Regions from separate parts of the Amycolatopsis sp. NPDC059021 genome, predicted to be linked through region 1. Evidence: riboswitches for the same ligand, from Rfam matches in the RefSeq annotation. Region 1 holds a riboswitch; the other holds the start of a gene.
The links. A riboswitch is a leader RNA that binds a small molecule or an ion and turns the genes downstream of it on or off. The one in region 1 is predicted to bind S-adenosylhomocysteine.
Positions count from the first base shown of each region.

Region 2: it holds a riboswitch for S-adenosylhomocysteine, as region 1 does, so the genes downstream of both, ahcY (adenosylhomocysteinase) here and metH (methionine synthase) in region 1, are expected to answer to the same signal.

Region 1 is NZ_JBHYIQ010000059.1:28,480-43,419, reverse strand. Features, by position in the region: gene ACFWX1_RS29760 (glycoside hydrolase family 18 protein) at 1-171, shown strand, start outside; gene ACFWX1_RS29755 (S1 family peptidase) at 522-1,241, shown strand; gene ACFWX1_RS29750 (GDSL-type esterase/lipase family protein) at 1,302-2,483, opposite strand; gene ACFWX1_RS29745 (FBP domain-containing protein) at 2,480-2,974, opposite strand; gene ACFWX1_RS29740 (TetR/AcrR family transcriptional regulator) at 3,046-3,615, shown strand; gene ACFWX1_RS29735 (hypothetical protein) at 3,622-4,080, opposite strand; S-adenosyl-L-homocysteine riboswitch at 4,346-4,423, shown strand; gene metH (methionine synthase) at 4,438-8,061, shown strand; gene ACFWX1_RS29725 (hypothetical protein) at 8,071-8,568, opposite strand; gene ACFWX1_RS29720 (transposase) at 8,490-8,954, opposite strand; gene ACFWX1_RS29715 (hypothetical protein) at 9,017-9,157, opposite strand; gene ACFWX1_RS29710 (DUF222 domain-containing protein) at 9,437-10,696, shown strand; gene ACFWX1_RS29705 (hypothetical protein) at 10,824-11,648, shown strand; gene ACFWX1_RS29700 (GNAT family N-acetyltransferase) at 11,622-12,203, opposite strand; gene ACFWX1_RS29695 (ABC transporter permease) at 12,447-13,385, shown strand; gene ACFWX1_RS29690 (ABC transporter permease) at 13,385-14,380, shown strand; gene ACFWX1_RS29685 (ABC transporter substrate-binding protein) at 14,392-14,940, shown strand, end outside.
Region 2 is NZ_JBHYIQ010000098.1:4,022-18,961, reverse strand. Features, by position in the region: gene ACFWX1_RS38480 (LysE family translocator) at 1-440, shown strand, start outside; gene ACFWX1_RS38475 (cobalamin-independent methionine synthase II family protein) at 457-1,524, opposite strand; gene ACFWX1_RS38470 (FAD-dependent oxidoreductase) at 1,668-2,786, opposite strand; gene ACFWX1_RS38465 (DUF3040 domain-containing protein) at 3,069-3,329, shown strand; gene ACFWX1_RS38460 (DNA polymerase IV) at 3,379-4,416, shown strand; gene ACFWX1_RS38455 (MSMEG_1061 family FMN-dependent PPOX-type flavoprotein) at 4,421-5,107, opposite strand; gene ACFWX1_RS38450 (PDR/VanB family oxidoreductase) at 5,138-6,112, opposite strand; gene ACFWX1_RS38445 (TetR/AcrR family transcriptional regulator C-terminal domain-containing protein) at 6,182-6,835, shown strand; gene ACFWX1_RS38440 (TetR/AcrR family transcriptional regulator) at 6,832-7,548, opposite strand; gene ACFWX1_RS38435 (diiron oxygenase) at 7,634-8,530, shown strand; gene ACFWX1_RS38430 (BPL-N domain-containing protein) at 8,639-9,388, shown strand; S-adenosyl-L-homocysteine riboswitch at 9,420-9,498, shown strand; gene ahcY (adenosylhomocysteinase) at 9,624-11,084, shown strand; gene ACFWX1_RS38420 (hypothetical protein) at 11,219-11,374, shown strand; gene ACFWX1_RS38415 (cation transporter) at 11,433-12,092, opposite strand; gene ACFWX1_RS38410 (ArsR/SmtB family transcription factor) at 12,089-12,427, opposite strand; gene ACFWX1_RS38405 (hypothetical protein) at 12,742-12,954, opposite strand; gene ACFWX1_RS38400 (Ku protein) at 13,227-14,126, opposite strand; gene ACFWX1_RS38395 (TetR/AcrR family transcriptional regulator) at 14,332-14,940, shown strand, end outside.

The sequences.
Region 1 (14,940 bases):
AACGCGAAGACGAAGACCTGGGTCAACTACGCGAACCCGCGCTCGATCCAGGACCGGTCCCGGTTCGCCAGGAACAACGGCCTCAAGGGCATGATGATGTGGGAGATCGGCCTCGACGACCCGCAGCACAGCCTCCTCGCCGCGATGACCGGCCCCTGGCTCGACCGCTAGCGGCAAGTCCGTGAAGGCCTCCTTCACAGCCCTCAGCGCTGTGAAGGAGGCCTTCACGGCACTCGCCCGCTACGGCAGCGACTACATAGTCACGCGAGATCTCCGCCCAATCACGCGAGTTCCGCCCCCAAACACGCGAGATCGCCCGCTGATCACGCGACCCCACTCCGCCGAATGGCCGACCCACCGCCCGCGACGTCCATTGTGGACGTTACGGGCCGGTGCGACGAACGTCGTGTCCTCGCCCGTTTTGCGACCTTAGTCGGTACCGTCCCGGCTTCCGGGGGAGTGATGCTTTTTCCCGCTCCGTTCCCCTGTGCGGCCTTCTCGCCGCGGAATCGAGATGGAAAATGCGTCTGATCAGACTCGGGCTCGCCGTGGCCGGTGCTGCCCTCGCTCTCGCCGGAGTCGCCACCCCGGTCGCCGCCGCGGCGAGCGACCCCGCCGCCATGGAGCCGATGATCATCGGCGGCAGCCGGGCCACCAGCGGCCCCTGGGCCGCCCGGCTGTTCGTCAACGGCAGGCAGACCTGCACGTCGACCATCATCGCGCCGCAGTACATCCTGACCGCCAAGCACTGCGTGGCCGGTTCCGGGACCTACACGTTCCGGATCGGCAGCCTCGACCAGACCTCCGGTGGCACCATGGCCACCGGCTCCACCATCACCCGGAGCCCCTCGGCCGACCTCGCGATCGTGAAGCTGACCAGCTCGGTGAGCGCCACCTACTCGCCACTCGGCCAGTCCTCCGACGTGCGGGTCGGGCAGTCCGTCCAGGTGTACGGCTGGGGCGCCACCAGCCGCTGCGGCCAGGAGATCAACTGCCAGTCGCAGTATCTCAAGTACGCCAACGTAAGCGTCACCTCGGTTTCGTGCTCCGACTACGCCGGCGGCGTGGCGGTCTGCGCCCGCCGTGGTGACGGCATCACCGCGGGCGGCGACTCCGGTGGCCCGATGTTCGCCTCCGGCAAGCAGGTCGGCGTCGCCTCCACCAGCGACCGCTCCTCCACCACCGCCTACACCAACATCACCCGCTACCGCGACTGGATCCGGTCCGTCGCGGGCGTCTGATTCTCCGACGTCGGTCCGTGAAGGCCTCCTTCACAGCCTTGAGCGCTGTGATGGAGGCCTTCACGGCCTTCCGGATCCACAGTGGACAGACGCCGAGAACGGCGCGCCGTCGCCGAAGACCGCGTCGGCGAAGCGCTCGCCGATCCGCCGGTGGGAAGCGGTGTCCGGATGGAGCCGGTCCGGCAACGGCAACTCGGCGAAGTCCGCTTCGCCGTACAGCGTGAGTCCGTCGAGGTAGTGCAGGTTCGGGTCTTCGGCCGCCCGTTCCCCGACGACACGGGCGAGTTCGTCGCGGATGTAGGTGAGCGTCAGCCGCCCGGAACGGTCGCCGGGATCGCCGGTGGCCCGGAAAACGAGCGTCTCGCCGTCGAAGTCCACGGCGCCGGGGCCGGGCGTGTCCTCGTGGATGGGGCACAGGATCGGGGACACCACCAGTAGCGGGGTGGCCGGATGCCCGTCCCGGATGGTGTCGAGGAAACCGTGGACCGCGGGGGAGAACGCGCGCGGGCGCAGCAGATCGGCGTTGACCAGGTTGATGCCGATCTTGAGGCTGATCAGGTCCGCGGGCGCGTCGCGGATGGCGCGCGCGGTGAACGGATCGAGGAGCGCGTTGCCCCGCAGGCTCAGGTTGACCAGGTCGACGCCGGCGCGGGCGGCGGCGATCGAGGGCCAGGCCGCGGTCGGGCCGTCGGCGTTGGCACCGTGGCTGATCGAACTGCCGTGGTGCAGCCACGTCCGGCGGCCGCGATCGGGAACCAGCTCGACCGGCGCGTCGGTGCGCAACGCGATCAGCTCGGTGATCTCGTTGTGCGGCAACCAGATTTCGACGTCCTTCAGGTGCCCCGGCAGGCCCGCGAACCGGGCCGTTCCCGGCTCCCCGGGACGGGTGACCGCGGACCGGGTGGCCATGTCGAGGACGTGGACGTTGCCGCCGGGCACCGTCGCCACGCCCGCCGGGCGGCCGTCGACGAGGAGGTCGTACCGGCCCTCCGGCGGCGCGGGCATCCCCTGGTAGCTGCTTTTCGTGGGCAGTACGTCCAGTTCGACGGCGGTGGCCCTGGTGCGGAAGACCAGCCGCACACCGGTGGGCTGGGCCGCCACCATCGCCAGATACCCGTCGGGAAAGCGCTTCCTCGCCGACGCCGGCAACCGGTGTGGCAGCACGCCGTGTCCGGTGCGCTCCAGTTCGAGCGCACCGGACACGAGGCCGGCGCCGATCGGGGTGGTGATCCAGCCGGTCATGCGGTGACCTTGGCCAGGAACGCGGCGAGCTTCGTCTTGGCCCGGTCGATCTGCTCCTCCAGCGTCAGGGATTCGCGGATCCGCTCACCGGACGCGACCTTCTTCTTGCCGCGCAGGTAGAGCGAACACGCCAGATCGGTGCAGAAGTACGATCCGACCGAGTTGCCCTGCTGGCCTTCCTTGCCCGTCTTGCGCGCCGTCATCAGCGAAACGCCGCCGCCCGAATGCGTGGTCAGGCACAGCGAGCAGAGGTTGCTCCTGGCGATCCCGGCGGGCGGGGTGGCCCGGCGCAGCGCGACACCGACCAACTCGTCGCCGGACTCGGTGACCAGGTAGGCGCGGTCCGGCGCGGCGGGGTCCCGCCAGCCGAGGAAGTCCAGATCGTCCCACGGCCAGGTGGCGAGATCCCGGGGCACGGCCAGCCGCTTCGCCTCGCCCTTGCTGCAGTTGACGAACGACGCGCGGATCTCGCGCTCGGTAACGGGTCTCATGCTGGCAAGCTAACCCTTCCTAGGATCCCTAGGCAAATGGTTTAATGCTCTAGGGAACGAAAGGGTGACGCATGGCACGTGCGGGGGTGACCGCCGAACGCCTGACCAGGGCGGCGGCGGACCTGGCCGACGAGATCGGCTTCGAGAACGTGACCGTCTCCGCGCTCGCGCGCGGTTTCGGTGTGAAGGACGCGAGCCTGTACTCGCACATCAGGAACGCGCGGGACCTGAAGACACGAGTGGCGGCACTGGCGCTGAACGAGCTGGCCGACAAGGCCGCCGACGCGCTGGCGGGGCGTGCGGGAAAAGCGGCGCTCGTGGCGTTCGCGAACGCCTACCGCGACTACGCGAAGAAGCATCCGGGGAGATACGCCGCGATGCAGTACGACCTCGACGAGAAGTCGGCGGACCCTGCCGCCGCGCGCAGGCACGCGGAGCTGACCCGGGCGATCCTGCGCGGCTACGCGCTTTCCGAGCCCGACCAGACGGACGCGGTGCGGCTGCTGCACAGCACGTTCCACGGTTACGTGAGCTTGGAGCGCGCGGGCGGGTTCCGGCACACCTCGCGCGGGGCGGACGCGTCGTGGACGCGGGCTCTGGACGCCCTCGACGCCGTCCTCGAAAACTGGCCGTCCCCGTGACCGGCCTCAGTGCGTTCGCGCGACGGACCGGAGGTCATCGTGGGCGCGCACATAAGCGGCGACCCGGATCCGCAGCCCGCGGAGATGGGGCAGGGAAATGGCGAAGGCGCGGCCGGGCCGGTAACCGGGGTCGGCGCCCGCCTGCCCGCACGGACCGCTGATGTACACGAATTCGTCGTCGACGTCGTACCAGGGCTCCGACCACAGTTCGGTGTCGTCGGCGCCGGAATCGGCCTGGCAGGCCCTGGCGTGCCAGTAGTTCGGCGACCGCATCGCCTCGGCCAGCGCCACGGCGAATCCGGGGAGGTCGGCCTCCGGCATGGCGAGACCGTGCCCGCTCCACACGCGGGGCAGGCGGTATTCGGGATGGGCTTGGTCGGCCTCCGGGGCACGGCGGAAGGTCACGGCGTTGCCGGCGACCTCGGCGATCCAGGGGTACATCGCCCGGGTGGAAATCACGAACATGGCAGGTTTCACTCCGTTCGGCAGCGGGGGCACGGCGTGAAACTGTCCGCCGGATTTTTCGGGGGAAATCGGCGGCAGCATCGTCGCTAGAGGGGGAGAGCTACAAGTCTTCTATTCTGCCGTGCGCACGGTGGTCACGGGAAGTACTCCCAGTACTCGGATGATCGCTCCGTGTTCGCCGCGACACCGGCCGTCCACGAGGAGCCCGGTTCGCAAAGGATGGGAAGGTTGGCGCGCAACTTGCGCCGCCCACTACCCTGGGTACCGAGCCGAGAGGCGCTGCAACGGGCGAAGGCCCGCCACGCTCGGCTCGCACCATCATCCGCAAGGGCGCCTCCCTGTAACGGGAGGTGGGCTGTGGCCGCGACGGGCGAGACGGCATTGCGGGAGCTTCTGGACCAGCGCGTGGTGGTGCTGGACGGCGCGTGGGGCACGATGCTCCAGAACGCGGGGCTGACCCCGGCCGACTACCGCGGCGACCGCTTCACCGAGCACCCCAAGGACGTCACCGGCGACCCGGACCTGCTCAATCTCACCCGGCCGGACGTGGTCCTCGACGTGCACCGCCAGTATCTCGCCGCGGGTGCGGACGTCACCACCACCAACACCTTCACCGCCACCAGCATCGGCCAGGCCGACTACGGGCTGGAATCGCTGGTCCGCGAGATGAACCTGCGCGCCGCCGAGCTGGCGCGCCAGGCCGCGGACGAGTTCGGCGGCCGGTTCGTCGCCGGGTCGATCGGGCCGCTCAACGTCACGCTTTCCTTGTCCCCGAAAGTGGAAGACCCCGCGTACCGGGCAGTGTCCTTCGACGAGGTGTACGCCGCGTACGCCGAGCAGATCCAGGCGCTGGCCGACGGCGGTGTCGACCTGCTGCTCGTCGAGACCATCTTCGACACGCTCAACGCGAAGGCGGCGATCGCGGCCGCCCGCGAGGTCGCCCCGCACCTGCCGCTGTGGATCTCCGTGACGATCGTCGACCTGAGCGGGCGCACGCTGTCCGGGCAGACCGTCGAGGCGTTCTGGCGCTCGATCGAGCACGCCGCGCCGCTGGTCGTCGGCGTGAACTGCTCGCTGGGCGCCGAGGAGATGCGGCCGCACATCGCCGAACTGTCCCGGCTCGCGGGCACCTACACCGCCTGTCACCCGAACGCGGGCCTGCCGAACGCGTTCGGCGGCTACGACCAGACGCCGGAGGAGACCGGAAGGCTGCTCGGCGACTTCGCCGCGTCCGGGATGGCGAACATCGTGGGCGGCTGCTGCGGCACCACCCCGGACCACATCGCCGAGATCGCGAAGGCGGTGCGCGGCGCGGCTCCCCGGCCGGTGCCGGTGCCGGCCGCGCGGACCCGGTTCAGCGGCCTCGAACCGTGGGAGATCGGCGAGGACACCGGGTTCGCGATGATCGGGGAGCGGACCAACGTCACCGGCTCGGCGCGGTTCCGCAAGCTCATCGAGGCGGGCGATCACCAGGCCGCCGTGGACGTCGCGCTGGAGCAGGTCCGTGGCGGCGCCAACGTGCTCGACGTCAACATGGACGCCGATCTGCTCGACAGCGAGCAGGCGATGACCACGTTCCTGAACCTGATCGCGACCGAGCCCGAGGTGGCCCGTATCCCGATCATGATCGACAGTTCCAAGTGGACGGTCCTGGAAGCCGGGCTCAAATGCGTGCAGGGCAAGGGAATCGTCAACTCGATCAGCCTGAAGGAGGGCGAGGAGCAGTTCCTGGAGCACGCGCGGCGCGTCCGTGACTACGGCGCGGGCGTGGTGGTCATGGCCTTCGACGAGCGGGGCCAGGCCGACACCGCCGACCGCAAGGTCGAGATCTGCGCCCGTGCCTACGATCTGCTCACCCAGCGGGCCGGGTTCGCGGGCGAGGACATCATCTTCGACCCGAACGTGCTCGCGGTCGCCACCGGCATCTCCGAGCACAACGGCTACGCCAAGGCGTTCATCGACGCGCTGCCGCGGATCAAGGAGCGGTGTCCCGGCGCGCACACGAGCGGCGGCATCTCGAACCTGTCGTTCTCCTTCCGCGGCAACAACGTCGTGCGCGAGGCGATGCACTCCGCGTTCCTCTTCCACGCCGTGAAGGCCGGGCTGGACATGGGCATCGTCAACGCCGGGCAGCTCGCGGTGTACCAGGACATTCCCGCCGACCTGCTCGAACTCGTCGAGGACGTGCTGTTCGACCGGCGGCCGGACGCCACCGACAGGCTGGTCTCCTTCGCCGAGACGGTCAGCGGGCGGGGTACCCGCCGCGAGGTGGACCTGTCGTGGCGCGAGGCGCCGGTGGCGGAGCGGCTCTCGCACGCGCTCGTGCACGGCATCGTCGACTTCATCGAGGAGGACACCGAGGAAGCCCGGCAGGCCATGGCGCGCCCCCTCGAAGTGATCGAAGGCCCGCTCATGGACGGGATGAAGATCGTCGGCGACCTGTTCGGCTCGGGCAAGATGTTCCTGCCGCAGGTGGTCAAGAGCGCGCGCGTGATGAAGCGTTCCGTCGCCTACCTCGAGCCGTTCATGGAGGAGGAGAAGGAACAGGCCCGGCTCGCGGGCAACGTCGTTTCCGGGCACGGCAACGGAAAGATCGTGCTCGCGACGGTGAAGGGCGACGTGCACGACATCGGCAAGAACATCGTCGGCGTCGTGCTGGGCTGCAACAACTACGAGGTCATCGACCTCGGGGTGATGGTCCCGGCCGGGAAGATCCTCGACACCGCGATCGCCGAGGGCGCCGACGCGGTCGGGCTGTCCGGGCTGATCACCCCGTCCCTGGACGAAATGGTCAACGTGGCCACGGAAATGGCGCGGCGCGGGCTGAAACTGCCGCTGCTGATCGGCGGCGCCACTACCTCGCGGCAGCACACCGCCGTGCGGATCGCCCCGGCCTACGACGGGACGACGGTGCACGTGCTCGACGCGTCGCGCGTGGTGGGTGTCGTCTCGGATCTGCTCGACCCCGAGCGGGCCGAGGCGCTCGCGGTGGCCAACCGCGACGAGCAGGAACGCCTGCGCGAGCAGCACGCGAACCGGCAACAGCGCCCCCTGCTGACCCTGGAACAGGCGCGCGCGAATCCCGAGCGCGTCTCGTTCGACGACGTCCCGACGCCCGCGTTCACCGGGCTGCGGGTCGTCCGGCCCGGCCTGGCCGAACTGCGCGAGATGATCGACTGGCAGTTCTTCTTCCTGGCCTGGGAACTGAAGGGCAAGTACCCGGCCATCCTGGACCAGCCGGTCGCCCGTGAGCTGTACGACGAAGCGAACGTTCTGCTCGACGAGATCGTCGAAAAGGAGCTTTTCCGGGCCGAGGGCGCCTATGCCTTCTGGCCCGCGCAAGCCAAGGGCGACGACATCCTGCTCGAGAACGGCGTCGAGTTCCCGATGTTGCGTCAGCAGACCGAAAAGCCCACGGGCAGGCCGAACCGCTGCCTCGCGGACTACGTCGCGCCCGAGGGCGATCACCTCGGCGGCTTCGCGGTGGCCATCCACGGCGCCGAAGACCTCGCCGCCGGCTACGAGGCCGAGCACGACGACTACCGCGCGATCATGGTGAAAGCGCTGGCGGATCGCCTCGCGGAAGCGTTCGCCGAGTACCTCCACCTGAAGGCCCGCCGCGACTGGTTCGAGCCCGGCGCCGAACCCGCGCTCGAAGACCTGCACGCCGAGCGGTTCCGCGGCATCCGCCCGGCGCTGGGCTACCCGGCGAGCCCCGACCACAGCCTCAAGCGGCAGCTGTTCGACCTGCTCGACGCCGAATCGATCGGGATGGGCCTGACGACGTCGTTCGCGATGACCCCGGCGGCCAGCGTCAGCGGGCTGATCTTCGCGCATCCGGATTCGCGCTATTTCACCGTGGGACGGCTCGGCCGCGACCAGATCGAGGACTACGCGCGGCGGCGCGGTCTCGACGTTGCCGAGATCGAGCACTGGCTGCGGCCCAACCTCGCCTACGAACCCGAGGGCGGCGTGAGCTGATCCGCGGCGTCACCCGATAACGAGCCGCACGCCATCATGCGCTTCCGAGGCCGGGATAACGCGTGAACCCCGGTGAGAGATCGTCAGAACATAGGAAGGTAGTCCATCCGGTACGTCGCGCACGGCGAAGCTCAGTACACACCCCGTGACGAACGGCGCCGCGGGGAGTCCTGCGAGCGGTGCCGACATGGTCGTCACCGCGGTGAGAGTGGTGCCCAGTGAACCGGTCGCCAGGATCTGCCCGGTTCCGTTCGCGACCACCACGGCGGTGCCCGGAGTCAGGTCGGAGAAGCCACCTCCGCCGCGGCACGATGTTCCGTCGTAACCGATCGAGCCGGCCAGATTGTTGTTGATGGTCACCGAACCGCGGAGCGTGAAGGTCGCCGGGGCTGGCTGACCACCAGCCGACGACGCATGAGGCCGTTTGACTACGGCGATGTAAACGGCGAGACCGCTGAGAAGCGCGGCCACGACCACGGCGAGCACAGCGAAGCTTTTGAGTGACATGGGTCTGTTCCTTTGCCGATCGCACAGTCGTCGGCATGAGCGCTGAACCCGTTACATGGTCCTGGTAGTCGCGTAGGCGTATCAGGAGGTTGCGGGAGACCGGTTTCGCCGAAGTGCGCCACCGGCGTTCCCCGTAGTTGCCGGACGAGGCATTCGGCGAATTCGTCCGGCTCGCTGGCGACCGGGGCGAGGACACCGGCGACCCAGCCGGTCGAGACCGGCAGGCCCAGCATGTCAGCGAGAAGCCGGGCGGTCCGCGCGGCCGGAATGTGCTGATACGTCGGCAGATAGACCGCCAGTGCGGTCACGTTCGGCCCGTAGCACGCTGACGTGTTTGCGTCTTCCGCTCCCGGCCCGTGCGCGCGATCTTGATCACCGAGCCACACAAACCACCCCTGGCCCTGGTCAGCACCGACCTGACCACTCCCACCGCCACCATCATCGAACGCTACGCCTCGCGATGGTCCGTCGAGGTCGCCTTCGCCGACGCCAAGCACACCACTGGTGCCGGAGAGGCCCGCAACCGCACCGAAAAAGCCGTCCAGCGCACCGCTCCGCTCGCCATGATCGCCCAGAGTCTCGTCATCATCTGGTACCACCTCGCCGGCCACTCACCCCTCGTCACAGCAGAACACCGAGCCCGCGCACCCTGGTACACAACGAAAAACACCCCAGCTACCACGACATGGTCACCAAACTCCGCCGCGTCCTCATTGCAGCCCAATATCGTGCCGACCCGACCCAACCACCAAATCCACGCCATCCACCTTGTCTGGGGAAAACACCCGCATAACCGCGAGAGTCGAAAGCACTTAGTTCACCCATTCGTGTCGCACATATGTTCTATCCGGCGCGGTATGATGGTGGTGTGTCCGGGAATCTGTCCACTCTGGAACCGCCGCAGGAGCTGTGGCGGCAATCCGGTCGTGAACTCGCCGACGAGGTGCGTACCCGACTGGAGTCCTTGTGGCGCCTGGACGCCGAACTCGGCCACTACCTCGCGGAGATCGACTCACGCGGCGCGTCCAAACTGTACGGGTACGGCTCCACCGCGGCGTGGTTCGCGCATGTGGGGCGGATGTCGCGTGGTGACGCCAAAAAGTATCTCGATCGGGCCCACGGGTTGAATCCCGGCCGTAACATCGACGGTACCGAACTCCCCGCGGTGGCGCCAGCAACCGGCGCCGCCGCACTCGACGGCGAGATCGGCCCGCACCACAGCGACCGTATTCTCCAGTTCCTGAAGAAGGTACCGAGCTTTGTGTCCGAAGAGGACAGAAGCAAGGCCGAGAAGATCCTTGTCGAACTGGCCCGCCACGCGACACCTCAGGAAGTGGTGAAGGCCGCTGACGAGTTGCTGGCGCGGATGGACCAGGACGGGAAGCCACCGAAGGACCCGGATCCGCCGGAACGGAAGCCGGAACTACGGGTACGACAGCGGAAAGACGGCTGGTTCGACATCGACGGACAGCTCGACCCCATCACCGGAACCCGGCTGAGCACCCTCCTCGACCCCCTGGCCCCACCCCGGCCTGCCGGGGAGGACAAGTGGCCGGACCTGCGGTCACCTTCCCAGCGGTACGGGGAAGCCTTCGGCGAGGCCGTCGCGATGCTCGCGAACGTGCCGGACGTGCCCGGCGGCGACCGCGCCCAGCTCCTGGTCACGGTGACCCTGGAGGATCTGAAGTCCAAGCTGGGCACCGCCTGCCTGGACATGGTCTCGCAGATCTCCGCCACCGAAGCCCGCATGCTCGCCTGCGACAGCCAGATCATCCCCGCAGTCCTCGGCACCAAGGGCGAACCCCTTGATCTCGGCAGAGCCAAGCGATTGGTCACCCCCGCACTACGCAAAGCGCTGATCATCCGGGACGGCGGCTGCGCTTTCCCGGGCTGTCATCGCAAGCCTCGGCATTGCGACGCCCACCATTTGCTCGAGTGGATGAACGGCGGACTCACCGTCCTCCGGAATCTCGTGCTGCTCTGCGGCGCACATCACCGACTCTTGCACAAAGCCGACTGGTCGGTCCGCATCGCCGAGGACGGACTCCCGGAGTTCATTCCGCCAGATTACGTGGATCCGTTACGCACACCCAGACGCAACATCCTCCACCTACCCATCACCGCATAGGTAGCTCTTTCCCACCATCCCCATTGAGGTTTTTCTCAGTGGGGATGGTGGGGGGTGTGTTGTGCTGGGTTGAGGCGTGGGCCCCTGGATTTGCGAAGATCAAGCCCGAGGATCCAGAGGACCCCACGTGATCACCCACAATGCCACCCTCAATGTGGCGCACGAGCTGACCCCGTTCCGGCAGGCGGTGCTGGTACTGCGCTGGTTCCGCGACACCATCCCCGGACACCGGCTCGCCACCGACCACAAGATCAGCATCGCCACCGCCTACCGCTACCTGCACGAAGGCATCACCGCCCTGGCCACCCACGCCCCCGACCTACAGCAGATCCTCGCCGACCGTCACACCCCGGGGCGACACGCACGTGATCCTGGACGGCACCCTCATCCACACCGACCGCGTCACGGCCACCACCACCAAAACCAAAGGGAAAACCGCGGCCAGACCGTGCACCTGTGGTACTCCGGCAAACACCGCGCCTTCGGCGGCAACATCCCATTCCTGACCACCCCCGACGGGTCCCCCCCCCTCTGGATCTCCGACGTCGTGCCCGGCTCCCGCAACGACCTCGGCGCCGCCCGCCACCTCAACAGCACCGACCCACTCTGCGCCACCGCCCGCCACGGCCTGAAACCCCGGCCGCCAAGGCCAGCCACCCCCCGCACACCGACAACCTGCACCACACCCGCCTACGCGCCCTCAGCGAACGCGCCATCTCCACCCTCACAACACGCTGGAAAACCCTTACCCACCACGAACACACAACCCCAATCTGCCATTCGCGACATCGCCCACCTGCCCGGACGCCGGTGGCGGGGGTGCCGCGCTGCGGCCCTGGGCGTCCCGAACGCTCCGTTCGGGACGTTCATCGTCGGCAACGGAGCGTTCGCGACGCCCGAACGGAAGCTGGGCGATCAGCGGAGGTCAGGACTGCTGTTCGGTCATCCGTAACCACGTGGCGCGGGTGATCGCGTACTCGACCTCACCTTGGGCGATGCCGGGGACCAGATTCTCGTCGCCTCCGGAACACGGGAAGGCGCGGACGAACGAGAGCCCGGCGGCGGCCATGGTGGCACGCGAAGGCGTGTTGACGGCCAGCGTCTGCGCGAAGACGCGGTCGAGCCCGAGGTCGGCGAAGCCGTAGCGGAGGAGTTCGCGCGCGCCCTCGGTGGCGTAGCCGCGGCGCCATCGGCGGCGCAGCAGCCGGAAACCGAGATCCGCCTCGCCGTCGACCTGGGGCTGATCCGGGCCGTGGGGCGGGCGCAGGAGCCACCAGCCGACGAACCCGTCCTCGGCGAAACCGGCCCACAGGCCGAGGCCGGGCACTTCGAGCGCGGCGGCGAGCCGGCGGCGGTGTGCCGCTTCGACTTCGGCGCGGGTGGAGGCCCGGCCGTCGAGATACCGCATCACCTCGGGATCGGAGTCCAGTTCGATCTCCCACTCGAGATGCTCGTCGGCCAGCGGCACGAGTTCGAGCCGTGGCGTGTGCAGAACGGGTTGTGTCATGCGCTGATCATCGCAACGGGGGCGACCCGGTCAAGCGGCGACCGTGGCTGATTCGGGACTTCCGGTGCCTTCGCGCGACGCGCTACGCTCGCTGACTGTGCCGGCACCGGCACCGGCTGCCCTGGCAGCGCGCACTATCACGGTGTCCACCGGCTGGGACGGTCACTGGGGGAATTGGGTTCGGGAAAATTCTTTCCCTAGGGTCCGTGTCCGTCACCCGATCAGATGAACCGAGTAGGTGCCGTGCCCGACCCCCTGCCGTCCGCCGCCGGCGCTCCGCCGACGGCGGTGCGCTCGGTGCCCGCCGCGTTGTGGCGCGCGATCCGCGCCGGCCGCTGGACCCTGGTCTGCGCGATCGTGGTGGTGCTGATCGTGTTCCTGGCCGTCGCGGCCGATCTGCTGACGCTGATCGAGGGGCAGAGCCTCCAGCCGGACATCGGGAACCTCGGGCCGACCGGGCTCCCGGCGGGCCCGCTCGGCGGGATCAGTACAGCGCACTGGTTCGGCGTCGAACCGCTGACCGGCATCGACCTGTTCGCGCTGGTCGCCCATGGCGCGCGGACCTCGCTGCTGGTCGGGCTCGGCGCGACCGTGCTCGCCACCCTGCTGGGCGTGCTGATCGGGGCGAGCGCCGGTTATCTCGGCGGCTGGTGGGACCGCGTGGTCACCTGGACCGCGGACGTGATCCTCGGATTCCCGTACCTGATCTTCATGATCGCGCTGGGCGCGGTCGCCCCGGTCGAGTTCCCGCGGCAGCTGCTGCTGATCGTGGTGCTGGGGCTGTTCGGCTGGCCGCGCGTCGCGCGGATCGTGCGGGCGCAGGCACTGACACTGAGCAAACGCGACTTCGTGTCGGCGGCGAAGGCGATGGGCGGCGGGCCGTGGCACGTGTTCTCCCGTGAGCTGCTTCCCAATCTGTGGGCGCCGATCATCGTCGTCGCGAGCCTCAGCATTCCGTCGATGATCGGCAGCGAGGCGGCGTTGTCGTTCCTCGGCGTCGGCGTGCTGCCGCCGACACCGAGCTGGGGACGCACCATCAGCACCGCGATCGACTACTTCCAGACCGATCCGATGTACCTGCTGTTCCCCGGCACGCTGCTGTTCCTGGTCACCCTCGCGTTCAACGTCGTCGGCGACGGCATCCGCGACACCCTCGACCCGCGGTCGGGAGGACGGGGCTGATGCGCACCGCCCGGTTCGTGCTGACCCGGTTCGCCGGGATGGCCCTCGTCCTGCTGATCGTCACCTTCATCACGTTCGTGGTGTTCTACCTGCTGCCCGCCGACCCGGCCCGGATGGCGTGCGGCCGGCCGTGCTCGCCCGAGAGTCTGGCGCTGGCCAAGGAGTTCATGGGCTTCGACGTGCCGTGGTACCGGCAGTTCCTCGACTTCGTCGCGGGCATCTTCGCCGGGCGGACGTTCGGCACCGGTGCCGCCGCGATCCAGTGCGCCGCACCGTGTTTCGGCTACGACTTCCAGAACAACGTCACGGTGCTGGCTGAGATCGGCGGCCGGATCGAGGTGAGTTTCTCGGTCGCGGCGGGGGCCGCGGTGCTCTGGATCGTCACCGGTGTCGGTCTCGGCGTGCTTTCCGCGCTGCGCCGCGGTACGGCGTGGGACCGGATCACCATGGGGATCGCGATGGCCGGGGTGTCGATGCCCGCCTACCTCGCCGGAATGATCGGCATCACGATCTTCGCGTTCGCATTGGACGTGGTGCCGAAGTCCGGCTACGTCCCGATCACCGAGAACCCGGTGCAATGGGCCTGGCATCTCGTGCTGCCGTGGCTGGTGCTGGCGTTCCTGCACGCCGCGATCTACGCCCGGCTGACCCGCGGCCAGATGCTGGAGACCCTGGGCGAGGACTTCATCCGCACCGCGCGGGCCAAGGGCCTCACCGAACGGAAGGTGATCGGCAGGCACGCGCTGCGCAATGTGCTGCTGCCGGTGATCACCGTGTTCGGCGTCGATCTCGGCGCGCTGCTCGCCGGAACCGTGATCACCGAACGGATCTTCGGGATGGCGGGCGTCGGCAGGCTGCTCGTCGACGGCATCGCCTCGATGAACCTGCCCGTCCTGCTCGGCGTGACGTTGTTCTCCGCCGTGCTCGTGACGATCGTGAACTTCCTTGTCGACCTGTGCTACGGCGCGCTCGATCCGCGAGCGCGGCTGACGTGAGAGGGGAACCCATGAACCGCGTGCTGAAGGTCGTCGCCGGGGTGGTGGTCGCGGCCACGGCGCTCACCGCCTGCGGTGCGAACGACCAGCCGTCGGGCCAGGGCGGGAGCGTGAAGCCGGGCGGCACGCTGTACCTGCTGTCCGACGCGCCTTCGCAGCAGTACGACCCGGCGAAGAGCTCGAACCTGGTGGTCTCGGCGCTCAGTTTCGTGCATCGCAGACTGACCTCGTGGAAGGTCGCGCCGGGGCAGGACACCACGATCGTCCCCGATCTGGCCACCGACACCGGTACGCCGAGCGACGGCGGCAAGACCTGGACCTTCACCCTGAAGGACAACCTGAAATACAGCGACGGCACGCCGATCAAGGCCGAGGACGTCAAATGGGGGCTCGAGCGGTCGTTCGCCGCCGCGTTCTCCGGCGGCCTCAGCTACCACAAGGATCTGCTCTCGCCGGGGCTGGCGTACAAGGGTCCCTTCGACGGCGGCAAGGAGCTGGACACGATCCAGACCCCGGATGCCAAGACCATCGTCTTCCACCTGTCCCGTCCTTACGGTGAC
Region 2 (14,940 bases), on a different contig from region 1:
CGGTGCTGGCCGCCTCGGCGGCGGCGTTCACCGTGGTGAAGCTGATCGGCGCGGCCTACCTGATCTTCCTCGGCGTCAAGGCGTGGCTCGCCGTCCGCCGTGGCGACTATCAGGAACTTCGCGAGAACGGCCCGAAAAAGCTCACCACGTGGGCGGGGTTCCGCCAGGGCCTGCTGACCAATCTGCTCAACCCGAAGGTCGCGGTCTACTTCCTGGCGCTGGTCCCCCAGTTCCTCCCGCGGTCGGCGTCGACGGCGCAGGTCCTCGAACTCGCCGTCCTCGCCCTCGCCTCGACCGTGGCGTGGTTCATGACGCTCGCGGTCGTGGTCGGCCTGCTGCGCCGGTTCCTCACCAGGGCCAGGGTCCGGCGCGCGCTGGACGCCGTGATGGGCTCGCTGCTCGTCGCGCTCGGCGTCCGGGTCGCCGCCCAGAGCGCCTAGCGCGACGAGCGAACGGTCAGCCCACGCCGAGGGTTTCGGCGGCCTGGCGGGTGCCTTCGACCCTGGCCGCGATCTTCGCGAACGCCGTGTCCCGCGACGTCGAAACGTCATCGGCGAACGGCGAGAAACCACAGTCGTCACAGGTGCCGAGCCGGTCCACCGGGATGTGCCGCGCCGCCGCGAGCACCCGGTCGCGGACCTCCTCGGCGGTCTCGACCCGCGGATCGATCGGATCGGTGACGCCGACGAAGACCCGCTGATCCGGCCGCAGGTGCTCGGCGATGATCCGCAGTGCCTTCTCGGGGTCGTCCTCGCTGGCGAGCTGGACGTAGACCCGGCCGACGTTCAGCCGGAACAGCGTCGGCAGCAGCCCGGAGTAGTCGACGTCGAGGCTGTGCACCGAATCCTGGTCCCCGCCGGGGCAGGTGTGCACGCCGATCCGCTGCCGCTCCTGCTCGGTGAACCGCTCGAGCACCTGGTTGTTCAGCTCGACGAACGACCGCAGCAACTCGCCCGAGGGGTCCAGCTTCAGCGAAAGACGTCCCTCGGTGAAGTCGATCTGGACGCTGTCCGCGCCCGCGTCGAGGCTGCGCCGGATGTCGGCCGCGGCCTCGTCCACCAGATCGGCCACGAACTGGTCGTGGCTGTAGCCCTCGATCCCGTCCGGCGGGTAGATCAGCCCGATCGCCGACGCCGCGATCACCGCCTGCTTCACCGGCTTGCCGGTCAGTTTCTTCGCCCGCACAAGGTATTCGTCCGCATAGGTCTGGTACCGGAAGGGCCCGGCCGTCAGCTTCGGCAGCTGACGGGTGTGCCCATCGGCGAACGGGATGACGACCCCGTCCGGCGCCAGCGAGTCCGATCCCGCCAGCGGATAGGTCGCGAAGCTCGGCTTCCCCTGCTCGCCGTCGGTGAGCACCGGGGAGCCGGTCTCCTCGAGGCGGCCGATCGTTTCGGCCAGCGCCTTGGCTTCCAGCTCGGCCAGGGCGTTCGCGTCGATCCGGCCGGCGGCGAAGTCACCGAGCCCGGACACGAGGTAGGCGGGCCGCGGGATGCTGCCGATGGGTTCGGTGGGAATGGTCAAGGATCCTCCAGTGGATGTCGCCCGGCGCCGGATCACAGCTGGTCACCAATCCCGCACAAATTACCGTGCGGAAAGGGTTTTCCCGGGTTCCCGCCACCAGTACCGCCCATCCGGACGAATTCGAGCGCTCGACCGGCCTGCCGTCAGGCCGATTTCGGAACGTAGGCGGGGAGGGCGTCGAGGCTGTGGCGAACGGCTTCGGCGCCATACTCGAACATCTGCCGCTCGTAGTCGCCGACCGCAGCGAGGAGGTCCTGACGTCCCTCGGCGGCCTCGATCAGGCGACGGCGCAGCAGATCGGCGTCACGCAGCGCGGTGTTCGCGCCGTTGCCGCCGGTCGGGGAAGTGGCGTGGATGGCGTCGCCGAGCAGCGTGACCGGACCGGGTGCCCAGCGCTCGCCGGGCTCGACCACCCGGATGGACAGCAGGGTGCTGTTGTCCGGGTCGGCCTCCTCGATGAGCGCCCGCAGCTCCGGATGCCATCCCGCCATCCTGGACAACGCGGCTTCCTGCGGGGTCAGGTCGCTGAGCGAGCCGTCCGGCGGCAGGATCATGGCCCAGCGCACGTAGTCGCGGATATCGGGGAGCGTCACCTCGGGCGCCAGCTTCTCGGCCGCCTCCTTCGGCGGAGTACGGAACCGCATCGCGCCGAGCAGCAGGCTCACCCCGTCCCCGGCGATCTTCCCGCCATAGGCCCGGGACAGTCCGGCGAAGCGGTCGGACAGCGGCGTACGGCCGATGACGAACCGGACACCAGTGTCGGCCGGGGTGGTCCCCGGTGACAACACCGAGCGGACCGCGGAATTGACTCCGTCCGCGCCGACGAGCAGGTCGGCGGTGGCCGCGCCACCGTGTGCGAACCGGGCTTCGACAGTGCCTTCGTCCAGTACGTCGTAGCCGGTCAGCGCGGCTCCGGTGTGCACCGTGAGCCCGGTCAGCAGCAGACACCGGAGCACGTGCCGGTCGACCACGATCCCGCTCTTGGCGGGCCCGAGCTCGCCGATCTCATTCAGCCGCGGGTCCAGGGCCAGCCGCTCGACGTAGGCGTCACTGACCACCTCGTCCAGCAGCGGGTGCAGGCGCGGCGGCAGACAGCTTCGCAGCGCCTCGAACCCCACCGGGTTCAGCACGAGCCGGTAGCCCTGGAACCGCGCGGTGATCGCCGGGTCCCGCTCGTACACCTCGGCCTCGATCCCGGCACCACGCAGACCCTGCGCCAGGCACAGACCTCCCAGGCCGGCACCGACGACGGAAACTCGCATCCCTACCTCCAGAACTGGTCTCTCGAACGCGGCTCAGGCGACTGGGCAGGGTCAGGAAACCGACTTGACGAACTTAGTTCGTGTTGACGATCTAAGTTCTACTGGAGGACTCGGCGCGCGTCAAGCCGATAGTGATCCACACCCCGGGCATCTGCCGCCCACCACCCCCGAAAGTGTCCATTGTGGACCGACGAGCCGAATAGGGCGTTATACGGTTATTTCCCCTCGCGGGTGGGTATTCCCCAGGTGACTGCCGGGTCCGGCGCCGAAGGAGGCTACGCGATGCTCAGCCGTCACGACCGCCACGAGCTGGACAAGATCGAGCACTGGTTCGAGACGACCGATCCGGAGCTCGCGGAGATGCTGCGGTCGGCGAAGCCCGCGGCGTCGCGGCGGCTGACGGCCCTGGCGATCGCGCTCGGCGCGGCGGCCCTCGTACTGCCGGTCGTGGGCGTGCTGACCTCCACGGTCCCGCTCATCCTGTACGCCGTCCCGGCCGCGGGCGGCGCGATCTGGGCCTACGCCGCGCGACGCCATCGCTGACCCGGGCTCCGGGTGCGCCGGGGGCGGGCGCTCCCGCACACTGGACCGCGTGTCCGCCACCGCCTGGGTCCTGCACTTCGACCTCGACCAGTTCATCGCCGCGGTCGAGATCGCGCGTCATCCCGAACTGCGCGGCCGCCCGGTGGTCGTCGGCGGCACCGGCGACGTGACCGAGCGGGCCGTCGTGGCGACCGCGTCGTACGAGGCGCGGGAGTTCGGGATCCAGTCCGGAATGCCCCTGCGGACCGCGGCGAAGCGCTGCCCGGAAGCCGTTTTCCTGCCGGCCGACGCGCCCGCGTACGAGGAGGTGTCGGAGCGGGTGATGGCGGTGCTGCGCGAGTTCCCGGTGGTCGTCGAGGTGCTCGGCTGGGACGAGGCGTTCCTCGGCGCGGTCACCGACGAGCCCGAAACGCTCGCGGCCGACGTCCGCAGCGCCGTCGCCGAGCGGACCGGTCTGTCCTCTTCGGTCGGGATCGGCGACAACAAGCTGCGCGCGAAACTCGCCACCGGATTCGGCAAACCGGCCGGGATTTTCCGGCTCACGCAGGAGAACTGGTGGGACGTGATGGCCGAGCGCCCCACCGACGCGCTCTGGGGTATCGGCCGCAAGACCGCCAAGAAGCTCGCGGAGGCCGGCCTGCACACGGTGCTGGATCTCGCCGGGGCCTCCCCCGGTGACCTCGCCGCGCGGTTTGGCCCCCGGCTCGGCCCGTGGTACCGGCTGCTCGCCGGCGGAATCGGCGACGCCGAGGTCACCGCGACGCCGTGGGTGGCCAAGTCCCGCAGCCGCGAAACCACCTTCCAGCAGAACCTGACCGACCCCGGCGCCGTGGCGGCCGAGGTGGCCACGCTGGCCCAGCGTGTCGCCGAGGACGTGTCCGAAGAGGGCAGACCGGCCGCGCGCGTCGCGGTCAAGGTGCGCTTCGCCCCGTTCCTGACCCACACGCACAGCGTCACCCTGCCCGAGCCGACCGCCGACGCCGCCGAGATCGAGCGCGCGGCCGGGACGGTGCTGGCGATGTTCGAGCTCACCAAACCGGTGCGGCTGCTCGGCGTCCGCGCCGAGTTCCCTGTCGTGACCGATTAGCTGGTCAGTAGAGCTCGGTGCGGTAGGCGTGTTCGAGGAGCCCGTCCAGCCCACGGGCCTGCTCGCCGAGGACGCGCTCCATCTTCCCGGCGTTCTCCGCGACGTTCAGCGAACTGAAGGTGCCGCCCACCGTCACCGCGTCGGCCAGACCACGCTTGTCACCCTCCCAGAGCTTCGCGCGGATCAACGCCTTGCCGCACTGGCCGAACACCTCGCGCACCCGCACGATCGTGGCCAGTACGGCGGGTTTGCCGTCGGCGCCGAGCCGCTCCAGCAGCCCGGGGTCGTCGGTGACGAACGCGTCGCCGTTGACACGCAGGGTTTCGCGCAGCCCCGGGACCAGGAACACCATGCCGACACCCGGATTGCGGGCGAGGTTCTCGAAGGTGTCCGCGGACTTGTTGCCTGGCCGGTCCGGGATGGCCAGTGTCCACGGGTCCAGGACGCGCACCGCGCCCGGCGGATCGCCTTTCGGGCTGGTGTCCAGGTGCCCGGCCTCGTCGGAACTGGCGAGGACGAAGAACGTGCTGTGCGCGATGAACCGCATGGCGAACTCGCCGAGGCACGGTTCCTTCTTCTCCGCGATGAACGGGGCCGGGTGACCGATGATCTCCCGCACCCTGGCCATGTCGATGGGCCGGTAGTCGTCGGCCGCCGTACGAACGGGAGCGCTGTCGAGGTCGGCACTCATCGCAATTCTCCTTATCGCTACTGGGTTTCGTCAGAGGTCGAGGACCAGCCGCTGGCCGAGCGCCCGCGACACGCACGGGTACATCACGTCGCCGGAGACGCGGTCGTCCCCGGAGAGGATGTCGTCGCGGTGATCGGGTTCGCCGTCGAGCACCCGGGTTTCACAGATGCCGCAGATGCCTTCCCGGCAGGACCCGGTCACCGGCAGGCCTTCCTCCTCCAGCACACCGAGCACGCTGCGGTCGGCGGGGACGGTCACCGTCCGGTCCGACCGGGCGCACCGCACCTCGATCGCGGTGTTCGGTCGCGCCGGTTTGGGACGGGCCTTGAACCGCTCCGCGTGCACGACATCGGGACCCCAGTGCGCGGCGCCCTCCTCGACCGCGGTCAGCAGCCGTTCCGGGCCGCACACGTAGATCTCCGTGCCGGGCCGCGGCCGGCCGAGCCACTCGCCCAGCGGGATCCGGCCCGCCCGGTCTCCCGGGTAGAGCCGCACCCGGTCCCCGTAAGGCCGGAGTTCGCCGAGAAACGCCATCGAATCCGCGGCCCGGCCGCCGTACACGAGTTGCCACGGCACTCCCCCGGCCTCGGCTTCGGCCACCATCGGGAGGATCGGCGTGATCCCGATCCCGCCCGCCACGAACAGATACGCCGCCGCGGGGCCGAAACCGAAGTTGTCCCGCGGCCCGCGCACGCGCACCGGCTGGCCGGGACGGAGGAACGCGTGCACGTACTCCGATCCGCCCCGGCTGTTCCGCTCGCGCAACACGCCGATGCGATAGCAGGACCTGTCCCCGGGCGATCCGCACAGCGAGTACTGCCGGGAAATCCCCGTCGGCAGCACCAGTTCGAGGTGCGCGCCGGGACGCCACGGCGGCAGCTCGCGCCCGTCCGCGGCACACAGCTCGACCGAGACCACGCCGATGGCCTCCCAGCGCAGCTGGCGCACGACCATCGCCAGCCCGGTCTCTTCGGTGCGTGCCCGCACCGGAGCCACACTCGTCATGACCACTCCAAAAATTACGTTAACAACGTTATCGCTCGTGAATTCCAATGTAGTGATATCATCGTTAACGTGTCAACGAGCGCCGCTGGAGCGGAGACGAGGAGCAAGGCCCGGGTACGGGCGGAGACGGTGGCGCGCGCCGCGCTCGCACTGGTCGGCACCGACGGGCTGGACGCGCTGACCATGCGCAAGCTCGCCACCGGCCTCGGCGTGCAGCTTCCGACGATCTATCGCCTGTTCGACGGCAAGCAGGCCCTGCTCGACGAGATGGCCGAAACGATCACGGCCGATCTGTCCGGCAGGCTCCGCTTCGAGAGCGACGAGTGGGCGGAGAACATCGCGGCGCTCGCCCGGGAATTCCGCGAGGTCCTGCTGGCGCAGCGGGACGGGGCCCGCATCGTCGGCGGCAGCTACGTGACGAAGCAGCACACGATGTCCGTCGCCGACCGCACGCTGGCGATGCTCGAGGCCGCGGGCTTCGGCGAGGAAACCGCGCTCTGGGCACTCACCACGATCTTCAGCTTCATCCTCGGCGAGACGCTCGAACAGCAGGGCGCGAGCGGCACCGAAACCGAAACGCTCACCGCGGCGCTGGACACCACGACCTACCCCCGCCTCTCGGCCACGACGGTCGGCCGGTTCCTCGACTTCGACGCGCGCTTCGAGTTCGGGCTGCGCGTCCTGGTGGCCGGACTGCGCGCGGAACTCGGCGAAGGCGCTTAATCCATCCCGTCGGGCAGCGGCAGCGGCTGGTCGGGGTCGAGTTCGACGCCGCGGGTGCGCAACGTGTGGTCGAGCATCGCCCAGATCGTGCCGGACAGCTGCTCGGACAGCTCGGCCTTGGTCAGTTCACCCGGATGGTCGAGCCACCGGGTGGTGGCCGATTCGACGTACCCGACCAGGCCGAAGGCGACCGTGTCCGCCGGGGCGGTGTCGAGCCCGAACGCCGCGAGGTACCCGGCGAAGAGCTTGCTCAGGTGCAGCGCGATCGCGGAGCGGATGTCGGGCAGCGCGCCGGTTTCCCCGCTGCTGCGCACCGTCCGCAGCAGGTAGCGGTGCAACTGGGCGTGCTCGGTGAGCCAGCGCAGATGGGTGCCGATGGCGGCGGCGATCATCTCCCGCGGTGAGCCCTGGGGGCGCCACAGCGGTGCCAGTTCGGCGGTCACCAGCTCGGCGGCGCGCTGGGCGATGGCGCGCTGCAGGTCGGACGCGTCGGCGAAATGCCGGTACAGCCGCGTGCGGGCGACGCCGGCGCGCTCGGCGATCTGCTCCGTCGACACGCCGGGGCCGTGTTCGGCGATCGCCTCGAGCGCCGCCTCGACGAACTCGGCCCGCCGCCGCTCCTGCTGCCCCGCCCAGCGGGCCGCCCGTCCGTCGACCTTGTTCGCGGCGGGCTTCGGGACGGGCTTCCTGGTGTTCGCGGCGGGCACAGCCATGGGACAAGCCTACTCACCGGCCCCGGGACGGGTGTACGCTGCGGAGGTACCTAGTACGTCGCGTACCCCATACTTGGAGATCGCCATGGCCGTCGAGATCCAGCCCCAGGATCGGGATGTCACCGCCGCGCGCCTGCTGAAAAGCTCGGTGAAGAACTCGTACGACCCGTACGTCGACATCGACTGGGACGCCCCGCTCGTCGACGGCAAGGCGTTCATGCCACTGGAACGAGTTTCGCTGTACGGCACGCCGCTGTGGGACAGGCTGACGCCGGAGCAGCGCATCGAACTGTCCAAGCACGAGATCTCCAGCATCATGAGCGTCGGGCTGTGGTTCGAGATCGTGCTGATGCAGCTGCTCGCCCGCTACGTCTACAACCTCGACGCCCGCACCGAGCACGCGCAGTACGCGCTCACCGAGATCGGGGACGAGACCCGGCATTCGGTGATGTTCGCGCGGACGGCCGAACGGCTCGGCGTGCCCCGCTACGGCGTTCCCGAGATCGTGCGCAGGCTGGGCAAGGTCTTCGCCGCCACCGCCGCCGGGCCGTCGATGTTCGCCGCGGTGCTGGTGGCCGAGGAGACCACCGACCGGCTGCAGCGGTCCATGATGGACGACGACGGCATCCAGCCGCTGATCCGCGCGGTGAACCGGATCCACGTGGTCGAAGAGGCCCGCCACGTCCGGTTCGCGAAGGAGGAGGTGCTGCGGACGGTGCCGCGGCTGTCCCGTTCCGGCCTTCGCTGGCATCGCGCCCGCACCGCCCTGGTCTCCTACGGCGTCGTCGACACCCTCGTCGACCCGCGCGTCTATCGCAGCGTCGGGATCGATCCCCGGGAGGGCCGGGCCGCCGCGCTGGCCAATCCGCACTTCCGCGAGACCCGCCGGTGGATGGCCGAGAAGATCGTGCCGTTCCTGCGGGACGCGGGGCTCATCGGCGGGCGGTCCGAACGGATCTGGCGCGGCGCGTATCTCCTTTGACCGGCCTGGATCCGGCGCGGCCGGGGTGCACCGGAAGAGGCCTTCAGCACACCACGGACTCACCACCGCGCGGCTAGCCTTGACGCACTGTCCCCTGTGGAGGTGGCCGTGCGAAGACGGACTCTGCTCATCGGCGCCGGTGCCGTCGTGGCCGCCGGCGGGCTCGGCTGGGCCGGGGTCGCCGGCTTCACGTCCGACGACCGTCCGCTCGCCCTCGTCTACCGCGGCCCGGCCGCCTGCGAGGGCTGCGCCGAGGCCGTCGCGACGTTGCTGCGGGGCACCACCACGCCGTTGCGAGTCGAGTACTGCGGGCCGGGCGAAGCGACACCACTCACCCGTGCCTCGCTCGACAAGGCCGTCCTCTACGCGCAGCCCGGAGGCGGCAGCCTGGACGACGGCTGGCGGAAGATGCGCCGCTACGCCGACGACATCCGTGGCTGGGTCGCCGACGGCGGCCGCTACGTGGGCTTCTGCCTCGGCGGTTACCTCGCCGGGGCCACCCCGGGGTTCAACCTGCTGCCCGGCGACACCGACCAGTACATCGCCTCCCGCAAGGCCAGCGTGCGCACCACGCAGGACACCGTGGTGACGGTGTCCTGGCGCGGCCGGGACCGGACGGTGTACTTCCAGGACGGCCCGGAGTTCAAGCTGCGCCCCGGTTCGGGCGCGAACGTGCTCGCCACCTACGACACCGGAACCCCGGCCGCGGTCGTCGTCGCCCACGGGAAGGGCCGGGTCGGCGTGGTCGGGCCCCATCCGGAGGCGGACGCGACCTGGTACCGCTCGGCGAAGCTCGCGATGCCCGGCGGCGGGGAGGGCGACCTCGGCCGCGATCTGGTCGAGACGACGCTGGCTTGACACTCCCCGGCGGCTTTGCCACTCTGGTTTCCGGGCCGAGAGGCGCTGCGACGGAATTCTTTCCGCCACGCTCGGCCCACGATCACGACTCCCAAGGGCGCCTCCTGAACTCAGGAGGCGCCTTCGTGCATTCGAGACAAGAAAAGCACTGACCCGCCCCTGAGCGGGCATTTCCGTCCTGCGCGGGAATGCCCTGATTCCTCCTGCCCTTGTCCAGCCGAGAAGAGAGCGAGAAATGAGCGAGAAACTGCGGGAGATCAACGGAATCGACTTCGCCGTCGCGGATCTGGCACTGGCCGGGGCCGGCCGGATCCAGCTGCGGCTCGCGGAACACGAGATGCCCGGCCTGATGGCCATCCGCGAGGAGTACGCCGCCGCGCAGCCGCTCAAGGGCGCCCGGATCGCGGGTTCGCTGCACATGACGGTGCAGACCGCGGTGCTGATCGAGACGCTGGTGGCGCTCGGCGCCGAGGTCCGGTGGGTTTCGTGCAACATCTTCTCGACCCAGGACGAGGCCGCCGCGGCCGTCGTCGTCGGGCCCGACGGCACCCCGGACCGTCCACAAGGGACTTCGGTGTTCGCCTGGAAGGGCGAGACGCTCGACGAGTACTGGTGGTGCACCGACCAGCTTTTCCGGTTCCCCGGCGGGAAGACGCCGAACATGATCCTCGACGACGGCGGTGACGCGACACTGCTGGTCCACAAGGGAGTCGAGTTCGAGGCGGCGGGCGCGGTCCCCCAGGCCGGCGACGACGAACCCGAGGAGTACCGGATCATCCTGCGCACGCTGGCCGAAAGCCTGGCCGCCGACGGGCAGCGGTTCACCCGCATGGCCGCCGAAATCCGCGGTGTCACCGAGGAAACCACCAACGGCGTCAAGCGGCTCTACAAGCTGGCACGCGACGGTGAGCTCCTGTTCCCCGCGATGAACGTCAACGACTCGGTCACGAAGTCCAAGTTCGACAACAAGTACGGGATCCGGCACTCGCTCGTCGACGGGCTCAACCGCGCCACCGACGTCATGATCGGCGGCAAGCAGGTCGTCGTGTGCGGCTACGGCGACGTCGGCAAGGGCGCGGTGGAGGCGTTGCGCGGACAGGGCGCGCGTGTCGCGGTCACCGAGATCGACCCGATCTGCGCGCTCCAGGCGTCCATGGACGGCCTCGACGTCGTCGAACTGGACGACGTCCTCGAACGCGGTGACATCTTCATCACCACCACCGGCAACTTCAACATCATCATGGCCGACCAGCTGGCCCGGATGAAGCACAACGCGATCGTCGCCAACGTCGGGCACTTCGACAACGAGATCGACATGGCCGGGCTGGCGAAGATCCCGGGCATCGTCAAGACCGAGATCAAACCGCAGGTGCACGAATGGCGCTTCCCTGACGGGCACGCGATCATCGTGCTGTCCGAGGGCAGGCTGATGAACCTCGGCAACGCCACCGGTCACCCGTCGTTCGTGATGTCGAACTCCTTCACCAACCAGGCGATCGCGCAGATCGAGCTGTTCAGCAAGCCGGGCCAGTACAGCACCGAGGTGCACCGCCTGCCGAAGCAGCTCGACGAGAAGGTCGCGCGGCTGCACCTCGACGCGCTCGGCGTGAAGCTGACCAAGCTCACCAAGGAGCAGGCCGACTACATCGGTGTCGACGTCGAAGGCCCGTACAAGCTGGAGCACTACCGGTACTGAGCGAGATTGCGCCGAATGCCGCACCGGCTGCTCCGAACGGCGCGTTTCCCTTGCGGTGCGGCGGAAACCCTCCTTCCACGCGCCCGTCCGGGACCCCTTCCCGGGCGGGCAGTGAGGAGAAGGAGCGTGACGACGTGATCATCCTCGGTGTGATCCTGCTGGTCGTGGGATTCGTGACCGGCATCCAGGTGCTCTGGACGATCGGCATCATCCTCGCGGTGGCCGGCGCCGCACTGGCCGTGCTCGGCGCGACCGGGCGGCAGATCGGCGGCCGCGCGCACTGGTACTGACCCGCGCCCCGCGCACTACCCGGTGCCGAGCGCCCCCATCGTGGCGCTCGGCACCGGGTCAGCAGCAGTGCTCGCCGCGCCAGGCGGTCCTGCCCTCCCTGACCGCGACGACGGCGATCGCCAGCGCGACCACCGGATCCGCCCACCACCAGCCGAACAGCCCATTCAGCAGCAGACCGGCCAGCAGCACGCCGGAAAGCCCGGTGCAGAGCAGTGTCTGCCGGGAATCGGCGACCGCGCTCGCGGAACCGAGTTCGCGGCCCGCACGGCGTTGCGCGGCCGAAAGCAGCGGCATCACCGCGAGCGAGACGGCGGCCAGCACGATCCCGGTGACCGACGGCCGGGCCTCCCCCGCCCCGGCGAACGTCCGGACCGCGTCCACGGTGACGTAGCAGGCGAGCCCGAAGAAGGACAACGCGATCACCTTGAGCGCCAAGCGTTCCCGCGCTTCCGGGTCCCGTCCGGAGAACTGCCAGGCGACTGCGGTGGCAGACGCCACCTCGACCACCGAGTCGAGCCCGAAACCGATCAGCGCCGCCGAAGACGCCCGCGATCCGGCGATCAGCGCGACCATCGCCTCGACGACGTTGTAGCCGATCGTCGCCGCCACGAGCAGCCGGATCCGGCGGACGAGCACCGCCCGGCGGTCCACGGTGAGTACGCGGGACTCCCCCGCGCAGCACCCGTCCGGGCAGCCTCCGGCGGGCGCGGGGATCACGCGTCACTCCCGACGCGGTCCTCGTCGGCACAGTCGTCGGCGGGCTCGACGGCGAGCACGACCTGGACGAGTTCACGCAGCGCGCGGGCCAGATGCGCGTCGGCGAGTTCGTACCGCACCGAACGGCCCTCGTAGCTCGCCACCACGAGCCCGCAGCCCCGCAGGCAGGACAGGTGGTTGGAGACGTTCGACCGGCTCAGCTCCAATTCGGCGGCCAGCCTGCCGGGATAGCGGGGCCCGTCCAGCAACGCCGTCAGGATGCGGCAGCGCGTCGGATCGGCCAGTGCGCGGCCGACGCGGGTCAGCGCGGCCTCTCGGGTCTCACAGGTCACCACGCGCTGAACAATACAGCCCACACTGACCTATCGGGTCCAGTGGCCCGCCGGAAATTAAAGGGTCCTCCGGCTCCGAGGGGGAGGGAGAGCCGAAGGACCCCGTTAGTGGTAGCACATCGCCGAGGCGGTGTACACGCGGACTTACACGATCGGGTAAGGAATTCGGCCTCGTCGGACCACAAGGGACACAGCGGATGCTCCCCCGCGGCAGGCTGTCGGCGCGGGGCACCGAAATCGTTTACCCCGCCCGGGATCCGGCCGCGACAGCATCGAGGGGCGCCCCGCGCGGGGAGCGCCCCTCGATGGCGGGAGGCTCAGGATGCTTGGGACAGCACGATTTCCGTGTGCTGTTCGACAACGCAGCCGCAGGCCGCGTCGAGGGTGTGGCAGTCGATGATCAGGGCGTGCCGCACGCGATCGTCATCGGTGCAGCCGTCGTCCGTGCATTCGGCGAATCCGCCGTCCGGATGCACGACCAGTGTGCCGTGACAGTGGTCGATACCGGCGGTACAGGACGCACAGTCCATGATGCTGTTCCGCCTTCCGTGTCCTGCGGGCTTCCGCGATCTTGCTCGATTCGACCCGACTGCTTCTTGGTACCACCCGGGGAGGCCAGAGTCTGGCATACGCACGGCGTGTCGCCGTCACCGGTCCGGCACTCCCCGTGAACACCCTGGTCAGCGCTTCGCCCCGCACGGACGGCCCGCACGGGGGCATCCCGGGCGGCGTTCAGCGGCCGGACAGCCTTCCGGAGTCCACTTCGGACGACACGCGTACCCAGGCGGACGACACGACGGTGTCAGGCGCTCTTCGGGGAACGGCGTGCCCGCGACGCGGCGGGCTTCTTCGCGGTTTTCGGCTCCGCTTCGGACTTTCCGGACGCCTTGCGCACCGCGGGTTTCCGCGCGGGGGCGGGTTTGCGCGACTTCTTCGCCGCGTTCACGCTCGCCTGCAACGCCGACATCAGATCGACCACGTCGGCCTTCGCCGCGACCGGGCCGGGTTTCGCGGTCTCGTTCCCCGCGACCTTCGCCTCGATCATCGATTCGAGCGCTTCGCGGTAGCTGTCCGAGTACTTCTCCGCCTCGAAGACCGGTTCCGACAGCGAGTCGATGAGCGACCCCGCCATGGTGATCTCCTGCGCGCGCACCTGCGGGAGATCCTCGTGCAGGAACGGGAAATCCGGGGTGCGGACCTCGTCGGGCCACAGCATCGTGGTCATCACCAGGACGTCGTCGTGCACGCGGAGCACGGCCAGGCTCTCCCGCTGCCGGACGGCGACCTTCGCGATGGCCACGTGACTCGCCTTCTGCAGCGCGTCACGCAGGACGACGTACGGCTTCACCGCGTTCTTCTGCGGCTCCAGGTAATAGGTCTTGTCGAACTGGATCGGGTCGATGGACTCCATCGGCACGAATTCGAGGACGTCGATCATGCGCTGGGTGGGCAGCGGCAGATCGGCCATGTCGGCGTCGGTGAGCACCACCATCTCGCCGTCGGGCAGCTCGTAGCCCTTGGCGATCTCGGCGTAGGGCACCTCCTGCCCGTCCACCGTGCAGAACCGCTTGTACTGGATCCGCCCGCCGTCGGCCTCGTGCACCTGCCGCAGGGAGACGTTCTTGTTCTCGGTGGCCGCGTACAGCTGGATCGGGATGCTGACCAGCCCGAACGACACCGAGCCCTTCCACATCGCCCGCATGCCCGCACCTCCGCCGATCGCAGAACCCGTACTCACGCTACGTAACAACCGTAACCCGAAACGCCCACCCGCGACAGTCCGGCGGAGGGTGTCAGCCTTCTTCCAGCGTGCCCACCGCGACCGGAGAACCGCCCGAAAGCCTGCCCGATTCGTGCGTGTCGCGCAGATTTTTGCGCGGCACGCAACTTTTGGCTACGCTCGCCGCATGCCATCCGAATCCCGGTCGCAGCCCGGCCTGCGCGAACGCAAGAAGCAGGCGGCCCGTCGCGCGCTGAGCGAAGCGGCGCTGCGCCTCGCGGTCGAGCGCGGTCTGGACCAGGTGAAGGTCGAGGACATCGCGGCCGAAGTGGGCGTCTCCCCGCGCACGTTCAACAACTACTTCTCGTGCAAGGAGGAGGCCGTCTGCGAGTTCGTCGTCGCGCGCCAGCACCGGGTCCGCGACGCGCTGCTGGCGCGTCCGGCGGAGGAACCGCTGTGGGAGGCGATCACCGGCGCGGTGCTCGAGCAATATTCGCGTGACGGCGAACCCGATCGGGCCTATGTTTCCCGGGTCCGCGCGCTGATGGGGCACGCCGCGCTGCGAGGAGAGTTCCTCAAGGCACACCACACGGTCGAACGCCTTCTCGCCGACGCCATCATCGAACGGGCCGACGCCGACGCCGAGGACGAGTTGTACGCCCGTCTGCTGGCCGGGGCGGTGGAAAGCGCGGTCCGGCTCGCCTTCGTCGAATGGTTCACGTCGGACCAGCAACTGTTCCTGCCGACGCTGACCCGGCTCCTGGCGGAACTGTCGGCGGGTTTTCCCACGCTCACC